Regions from separate parts of the Gallaecimonas zhanjiangensis genome, predicted to be linked through region 1. Evidence: riboswitches for the same ligand, from Rfam matches in the RefSeq annotation. Region 1 holds a riboswitch; the other holds the start of a gene.

Region 1 (4,210 bases):
TTGAAGCGGCGCAGGGTGTCCAGCACATGCTGGAACTCAGCGCATTTCTTGGAGGCCTGCAAGGAGGTAACCGGAATATCAAACACCGATTCCTGGGCCCGTGGCAGCATCAAATCTTCAGGTTGGAGCATCAGGCCCCGGGCCAAAATAAGGGCGCGCTGGATAACGTTCTCCAGCTCCCGCACGTTGCCGGGCCAAGGGTGTGACACCAGGCTGCGGGCCGCTTCGGGGTGCAATTCAAAGGCGGTGCCTTCGCCGTACTTTTGCAAGAAGTGTCGGGCCAGGGGCAGGATGTCGTCAGGCCGTTCCCGAAGCGCTGGCCAGCAAAGGGGCAGCACATCGAGGCGGTAGAAAAGGTCTTCACGAAAACGGCCTTTGGCCACTTCTTCGCGCAGGTCTTTGTTGGAGGCGGCAATGATGCGAACGTTGAGCTTAACCTTCTGGTTGGAGCCGAGTTTTTCCAACTCGCGCTCTTGCAGCACCCGCAGCAGCTTGGCCTGCAGGTCCAGCGGCATCTCGGAAATTTCATCGAGCATCAAGGTGCCGCCATTGGCGTGCTCAAATTTACCGGTTTGAGACTGCACCGCGCCGGTAAAGGCGCCCTTGGCATGGCCAAAGAGGGTGGACTCAAGCATGGTGTCGGGAATGGCTGCGCAGTTCACCGCCACATAGGGCTGGGCGGCACGGGGCGATTGCTCGTGAATGTAACGAGCCAGGCATTCCTTACCAGTACCGGACTCGCCGCTGATAAGAATGGAGGCGCTGGTCTGGGCCGCTTTCTTGGCCAGTAGCAGCACCTGACGCCCGGCCTGGGAGGCCACCACCATGTTGGGGATGGGCTCGTGCAAATCCACCACGTGGTCAATCATGCCCAGCAGCTGCTGGCGGGTGAAAGGCTTTAGCAGATAATCGATTGCGCCCTGGCGCATGGCATCGCTGGCCTTGGCACTTTGATTGCCCCTCACCAGCGCCACTACCGGGCTCTTGGGGTGGGAGCGGCGGATACGAGCCACAAACTCACTGATGGGCGTATCCAGATCCGCATCCACCAGCACCAGCGCCGGGTTGCCCTGATGCAGGCACACCAGCGCCGTGGCGCAATCCTCAGCCACCAGCAGTCGATAGCCGGTTTGTTTTATTTCTTGGTATACCGGATCTTCAGACCCTCGCGGGTCTACAAGCAATATGGTCTTTTCCATCATCGTTTCCCTAACCGGTTCCTGATCACCCGGATGGTCACCCGCCGATTTTGCTCACGGGCCTGGGCAGTCTGATTGTTGGTGGATGGATAACGATCGCCATGGGCGCGGGTCTGGATAAGCTTTGCGGACATCCCGGCTTCAAGGAGGGCCGCTTTAACATCAGCGGCTCTTTCTCTGGCCAGTTGCAGGTTGGCAAGGTGGTCACCGGTATCATCGGTAAAAGCGTCCACCAGCACTTTGTCTACGCCCTTATCAAGGGCCACGTAACGGCTCAAGCTACGGAGCTGCTGACGCTGCTCCAAAGTCAAAGCCCGTGCGCCAGGGGCATAGAACAGGGAAATATCCCTGGCCTGGCGGTAAGACATAGGGGCCAGCACGTCCAGGCAATGGCGAAAGGCGGTGGCCGCCTGCTGCCATTTGACACTGGGTAGCTCCACGATTTCTGCGGGAAAGGACACCTTGCCCCACAGTCCCTTGTCCATGGCTTCCAGCAGTGCTTTGCTCTCCGCTTCACCGAAGTTCAGCGGCAGCTTGCCTGTGGAGTCATAACGGGGACTTTGCAGCGGCGCCAGCCAGGGCGGGTTATGCCATGACAGGGCGATGTCCTTGGTTGATGACAAATGAATGCTGGGCTCCACCACCAGAGTAAGCGGTTCACCGGCATAACGAACAAAGCGCACCTCACCAAAATTGGTGACAGGCAGCCCCAGGGTGCAAGCAAAATGGTCCCCGGAGAATTGCCAAGCGACATTGTCCATTTGGGGCCTGAAGGTTTCGACCGCATGGGCCGAACACGCCAAGCCACCCAGCATTAGCATTGCCAGAAATGATCTGTGCATTTCTTTCCTCAACCAGCAAAAAACAAGTAAAGCAGTGCCTAAAGCCCACTACCTGCAGCTTGATTACCCACCAGGGGGTGTCGAGGAAAGCTTGGTTCCAGTTGCAGCGTACATAATGATCGTGCCTACTCAAAGTTTTAAAATGAGTAGCTGGATAAGGAAATAACGCTTAAAAATCAATTTCTTGCGTTATTCGAGGAAAGGATTGCCCGTTAGAACATAGCGGCAACGTCATGTCTGCCACTGTCGACAACACCTTAGCTCTGGCAACCCCGCTATCTTAGAAGCGAACTTCCTTAGACCGGAGGCTTTGCGTCCCGGGCTTTCGCCACGGTTTGCCCTTATCGGCAGCCAAGTCGAGACATCAACTTCCCAAAACTTGAACGGAAGATTAACGTCACGGGGTAAGCATATATTTACATCCCGGCTGCGTAAAGTGCCTACCTTCAAAATTATGAAAAAATTAATATTTCTTCTTGAAAAGAATTAGGCACATAAAAATCAAACAGTTAACCTGCCGTTTTAAACAGGTCAAGCCATCAGCCTAAGGTGCCAACTACATCAATATGCATCTTTTCTGGCACTTCGTTGTAAGACAACACCTTGAGTCCACGGGCAAAAGTGCGGGCGTAACGGGCCAGCAAGGGCCTTAGTTGCGGCGTTACCAGCAGCACGGGTGAATGGCCCTGGCGCTGCATTTCATCCTTGAGCTGCGGCATCACCTGCTGCAGCTTGCCAAGCAGGCTCGGCTCGATGGGGAAGCTGTCCAGCGCCACCTTGCCACCAGCCTGGGCCTGATTGAGCGCTTTGAGTAGGGTCTGCTCCAGTTTGTCATCCAGGGTCATGGTCACCAGTTGCTCTTTGTCGCCAACGGCGGCCTTGATAAGGCTGCGGCGCAGCGCATAACGCACATCGGCGGCCAGCAAGATGGGGTCTTTGGTGAGTTCGCAGCTGTCTACCAGGGTGGTAGCGATGGTGCGAATATCCATCAGGCTGACCTGGTCGGCCAGTAACTGGCGATACACCCGCAGTTGCTGAATGGGGCTTAGCTGAGCATTGAGGCTCTCAAAAAGCTTCTCAGAGTGAGATTTGAGCCTCTCGCCAAGGGCAATAACATCGTCATGGCTGAAGATCTCTTCTAAGTGCTCGCGCATCACCTTGCCAAGGTGGGTAGCAATAACGGTGGCGCTGTCTACCACCGAGTAACCAAGGTTCAACGCCTTGGCTTTTTGGTCCACCGCGATCAGCACCGCATCCATCTGGTAGGCCGGCTCGATGGTGAGTTCACCATCGAGTTTGCCGTAAACGTCGCCGTTCTGAATGGCCATCAGCCGCTCAGGGTCCACCTCCCCTTGGCTAATCATCACCCCGCCGAGCTTGATGCGATACTCGCTGGCACCCAGTTGCAGGTTGTCGCGGATGCGCACCTCCGGCACCAAAAAGCCCATCTGCTCGGAAAGAATTTTGCGCACGCCCCGGACCCTGGCCAAGAGCTCGGCGCCCTGGCTTTTGTCCACCAAGGTGACCAGGCGATAACCGAGATCGATAGACAGGGTGTCGACATAGGGTAAATCGCCCCAGGCCAGAGGCTGCTCACGGGTGAGCCTGTCAGACAGCTCTTCTAAATCCTGGGCTGGCGCTTGCTCGGGTTTGACCAAACCCTGGCGCCAGCCAGCAAAGGCCAGCACCGCGCCAAAGCCGAGGAAAACCGCGGTGGGCATTCCAGGAATGATACCCAGCATCACCATCACCGCAGCTGCAGTCCAAATCACCCGAGGTGAGGCCAGCAGCTGCTGGTGAACCTGGTCGGACATTTCCGACTCGTCGTTGACCCGAGTCACGATAATGGCGGCGGCGGTTGCCAGCAGCAGCGACGGGATCTGGGCCACTAGGCCATCACCTATGGTGAGGATGGCGTAGAGCTTGAAGGCATCGGCGCCGGAGAGATGATGCTGGAACACCCCGATGGCCAAGCCGCCAAGAAGGTTAATCACCAGAATCATCAAGCCGGCGATGGCATCGCCGCGCACAAACTTGGAGGCCCCGTCCATGGCGCCGTAAAAGTCAGCCTCGCTGGCCACGTCCTGGCGGCGCTGCTTGGCCTGGCCTTGGTCGATAACCCCAGCGTTAAGATCGGCATCGATGGCCATCTGCTTGCCGGGCAAGGCG
Region 2 (4,210 bases), 1.3 Mb from region 1:
CGGTGCCCACTTCGCCGGTCAAGAGCACAAAGCCGTTGTCGTTACGGATCCCGTAAAGGAGGTGGGCCAGTGCTTCCTTGTGCTGCTCACTCAGGTACAGATAACGCGGATCCGGTGCGATGGAAAAGGGCGACTCAGTCAGCCCGAAGTAGTGGTTGTACATGGCACCTAAACCACAGAGTGACTGTTTTAACAGTAGTCCGAAATTGCCGCTGTTACATGGCAGGATCACTAGGTGAACAATCTATTAACACTCGTTGTGGCCGCTGCTGCTGTGTATCGCAGGCAACTAAACTTTGCACACTGGGACCAAGGCCTAAGTGGTAGCCACGTGAATAAAGTTGAATACGAGTGGCCTTGCCAAGGACAGGAGGGGCAAAGAAAAGCACTTTTTTTGGATCTGTCGTCATCCAGTGAAGATATCCGCCTGCCGGGTTGGCAATTGGACCGGGTCACCAGCCCCGCCAAAGCCAGGATGATGTTGGCCCAGAACGGCTACGAGGTAGCACTGGCAAGGGTTTGCCCGTTAAAGGATAGCCAGCGCGATGAGCTTGAAGACGTTCTTTGCGACAACAACGCACCCGCCTGGATAGTCCTCACCCGCACCGAAGAGCTTGAAGACCAGGATTTCTGCCGGCTCATCTACGAAAACTGCTACGACTTCTACACCCTGCCGTTGGACGGCAAGGTCAGCTTCCTGCAGGCCACCCTGGGCCACGCCTACGGTATTAATCGCCTGCGGGAGATAGGCGAGAAGCAGCTTTCCTGCCTGGACGAATGCCAGATGGTCGGCGCCAGCCCGCCAATCATGCAGGTCTTTAGCCAAATTCGTAAGGTGGCGGCGGTCGATGCGCCGGTGCTTATCCTGGGGGAAAGCGGCACCGGCAAAGAGCTTATCGCCCGCGCCATCCACCAGCGCTCTGCCCGTCGCAAGGGGCCTTTTATTGCCGTTAACTGCGGCGCCTTGCCAGAGACCCTTATCCAGTCGGAACTCTTTGGCCATGAAAAGGGCGCCTTTACCGGGGCGCTGCGCCGCAAGTTGGGGCGTTTTGAAATGGCCCAAGGCGGCACCGTGTTTTTGGATGAAGTGGGGGACTTGCCCCTGGAGATGCAGGTGAACCTGCTGCGCTTTTTGCAAGAAGGCAGTATCGAGCGTCTGGGGGGAGAGCAGAGCCTGAACCTGGATGTGCGGGTGATTGCCGCCACCCATGTGGACCTGGACAAAGCTGTGGCCGAAGGGCGTTTTCGTGAAGACTTGTTCTACCGGCTAAATGTGCTGCACCTTCGGGTGCCGCCCCTTCGGGAGCGGCCGGGAGATGTGGAGCTGCTGGCACGGTTTTTCTTCCAAAAATTCAGCCTCGACCACAACAGCAAGGCCAGGGGCCTTAGCCAGCAGGCACTGGTGGCCATCAACCAGTACGGCTGGCCTGGCAATGTGCGGGAGATGATAAACCGCATCCGCCGCGCCCTGGTGATGAGCGAAAACCGGCTGATAAGCGCCGAAGATCTGGGGCTCAAAAGCCCCAAACAGGACACCCGGGTGCTGAGCCTGGATGCGGCTAGGCAAAGCGCCGAGCGCGAGGCGCTGATCGCCTCACTGGCTTTTACCCAGCACAATGTCTCGGAGGCCGCCAGGCTGTTGGGGGTGTCCAGGGTGACCCTGTACCGCCTGATGGACAAACATCAGCTTAATTGACGCCGCCTGTTCCGTTTGTGCAACAAAAGCCACCCTCGGGGTGGCTTTTAATTTACTAAGGCATTGATAAATATAGGTTAGCCGTTGTGGCTTGGGTTTTGCAAAATCCACTGGACCCACAACAGCTGGAAGCAGCCCATGACAGCACAAACGCCACAGCAACAGCAGCTGCGTCTGGAACGGCTGGCACAAATCGTCGACGAGCCGGGGCTGCCCCATCGGGCGTTGTTGTTATGGAGCCTCAGGACCCTGCAATACCTTCTGGAAGAAGAACCGGTGCATCTTTGGGATGAAGACCGTGATCCACGGCGCAGATCGCGCAGGCGCTGAAAATCGCAGCCCTCAGGCCAAGTGTTTGCCGGTCAATGAGTTAGCTGACAGCTGCGTAAAAAGTAGGCATTTGATCGACTCACCCACCCTGTATTGTTTATTTTTTATTCAATAAGCCCGTGCTAATGTTCACGCCGTCCTGGCCCAACTGCCGGGAATTATTGCCTTCAGCCAGACCCTGCTGACCCGCGGAACCGGACCCTCCAAGGCGACAATTTTACCTAAGAAAGATCCTCTCCTGACAAAGGCACACTTCGGGTAACCGAAGGTCGCAAAGCCAGGGGCCCCTTATGGGTTGCCCGGCTGCCGAAAGAGAGAATCCCTGCTTCGGGCCTATGCTGGCTTGAGGATCTTTCTCTGCTGTTTATGAGGAGATCCTGTTGAAACGTCCAGCCCTTAGCCTGCTATCCGCTGCCCTATTGATGTCTGCCACCGCTTATGGCGCCGCCCCTGCCGAAAACGCACGGGATTTGACCCAGGATCTGGTCAAACTCATTAAAAACAGCCATGGCAATGGCAAGGCCCACGGCCTGGAAGCCAAAGCCCAGGCCCGCCAGCAAGCCTTGCTGGCCCTGGCCGACAGCGACCCGCAAGCGGCGGTGGAGCTGCTGATACCAGCTGGTAAACAACAAGGGCTGGACGCGTCGGTGCTGGCCTATCTGGAACAACCGGTGGCCATGAGCGGGGAAGTACAAACCCTGGTGGCCGACCACGAAGACGGCAGTTTCAGCCACCAGTACCTGCTCAATACCCCCTTTGGCGACCAGATCCCCCTCAAAGGCAAAGGCCTTGGCAAACTGAGTGGCAAAGGTGAAGTGCAGCTGAGCGGCGCCATGCTGGGTAGCGAGATGCTGGTGGACGACAGCAACATTCTGGTGATGGCCGCCGACGGCAGCACCACCACCAGTAACGGCGGCACTGCCGGCGCTTCTGGTACCGTGACCGGCGAGCAAAAGACCCTGGTGGTGCTGGCCAACTTCAGCGACGACCCCCAGCAGCCTTGGACCAAAGACGCCATCAACAGCCTGGTGTTTGGCACCGTCAACGACGTGATCATGGAAAACTCCCAGAACAAAGCCTGGCTGAGCGGCGACGTATACGGCTGGTACACCTTGGGGGTCAGCTCCAGCCAGTGCGATTTCAATACTGTGGTACCGGCCTTTAAAGAAGCGGCCAGCGCCAACGGCGTGGATCTGAGCGCTTACAGCCGTTACGTGTTCATTACCCCCAAAACCAGCAGTTGCGGCTTTACCGGCCTGTCTACCGTGGGCGGCAACCCGGCGGTGTCCCTCATTAACGGCCAGGTGGCCAACTGGCAGATAATCACCCACGAAATGGGCCACGGCATGGGTCTGTACCACGCCCACGCCCTGGAATGCGGCGCCAACGTTGAAGGCAGCAGCTGCACCAGCTCCGAATACGGCGACATCACCGACCCCATGGGTAAAGGCCTGGCCCTGTTCGGCGCCCGCAACCGTGAGGCCCTGGGCTGGCTCAATGTTACCGACGCCAGCAACGGCGGCGTCTATACCCTGGGCGGTTATGCCGGCACCAGCGGCTACGAAAAAGCCATCAAAATCGCCAAGGGCGATGGCACCTATTACTACCTGAGCTATCGCCAGCCCACCGGGCTGGACAGCAGCCTGGCCACCGCCAACTTTGAAAACGGTGTGGTGTTCCACGAAGTAGACCCCAGCAACGGCAATGCCCAGTACCTGCTGGACATGACCCCGGGCTCCGGCACCACCAATACCGACTTTTACGACCCAGCCCTGGTGGCCGGTTACAGCTACCAGAGCGGTAATGTACAGGTAGATACCCTGAGCGCCGGTGGCGACACCGCCGAGGTCTCGGTGATTGCCTCTGGCAGCAGCGCCGACAGCTGCGTCGCCAAGGCCCCCTCTGTGGTGCTGAGCCCCGGCCAAAGCCCTTGGCTGGCCGCGGGTAGCGCCGCCACCTACACCGTCAGCGTTACCAACAACGACTCTGCCGCTTGCGCCACCGGTACCGTTAGCCTGGCCAAATCCCTGCCAAGCGGCTGGTCCGCCACCTTGGGCGCCAGCAGCCTGAGCCTTGCCCCCGGCAGCAGTGCCAGCACCACCTTGGTGGTGAGCTCTGCCAGCACGGCGGTGGACGGCTTTTACACTGTGCAAGTCAGTGCCAGCCAGCACCAGAACAGCGTCA

Evidence for each region. A riboswitch is a leader RNA that binds a small molecule or an ion and turns the genes downstream of it on or off. The one in region 1 is predicted to bind cyclic di-GMP.
Region 2: another riboswitch for cyclic di-GMP. It lies ahead of AC22G1_RS20300 (Ig-like domain-containing protein); the one in region 1 lies ahead of AC22G1_RS14225 (MotY family protein).

What each region holds. Positions count from the first base shown of each region.
Region 1 covers NZ_CM172603.1:2,983,561-2,987,770, forward strand. The annotation lists gene AC22G1_RS14215 (sigma-54 interaction domain-containing protein) at 1-869, opposite strand, end outside; partial or broken gene AC22G1_RS14220 (sigma-54-dependent Fis family transcriptional regulator) at 924-1,202, opposite strand; gene AC22G1_RS14225 (MotY family protein) at 1,199-1,960, opposite strand; cyclic di-GMP riboswitch class I at 2,304-2,391, opposite strand; gene flhA (flagellar biosynthesis protein FlhA) at 2,581-4,210, opposite strand, start outside.
Region 2 covers NZ_CM172603.1:4,293,147-4,297,356, forward strand. The annotation lists gene AC22G1_RS20285 (AAA family ATPase) at 1-163, opposite strand, end outside; gene AC22G1_RS20290 (sigma-54 dependent transcriptional regulator) at 395-1,696, shown strand; gene AC22G1_RS20295 (hypothetical protein) at 1,835-2,026, shown strand; cyclic di-GMP riboswitch class I at 2,263-2,337, shown strand; gene AC22G1_RS20300 (Ig-like domain-containing protein) at 2,407-4,210, shown strand, end outside.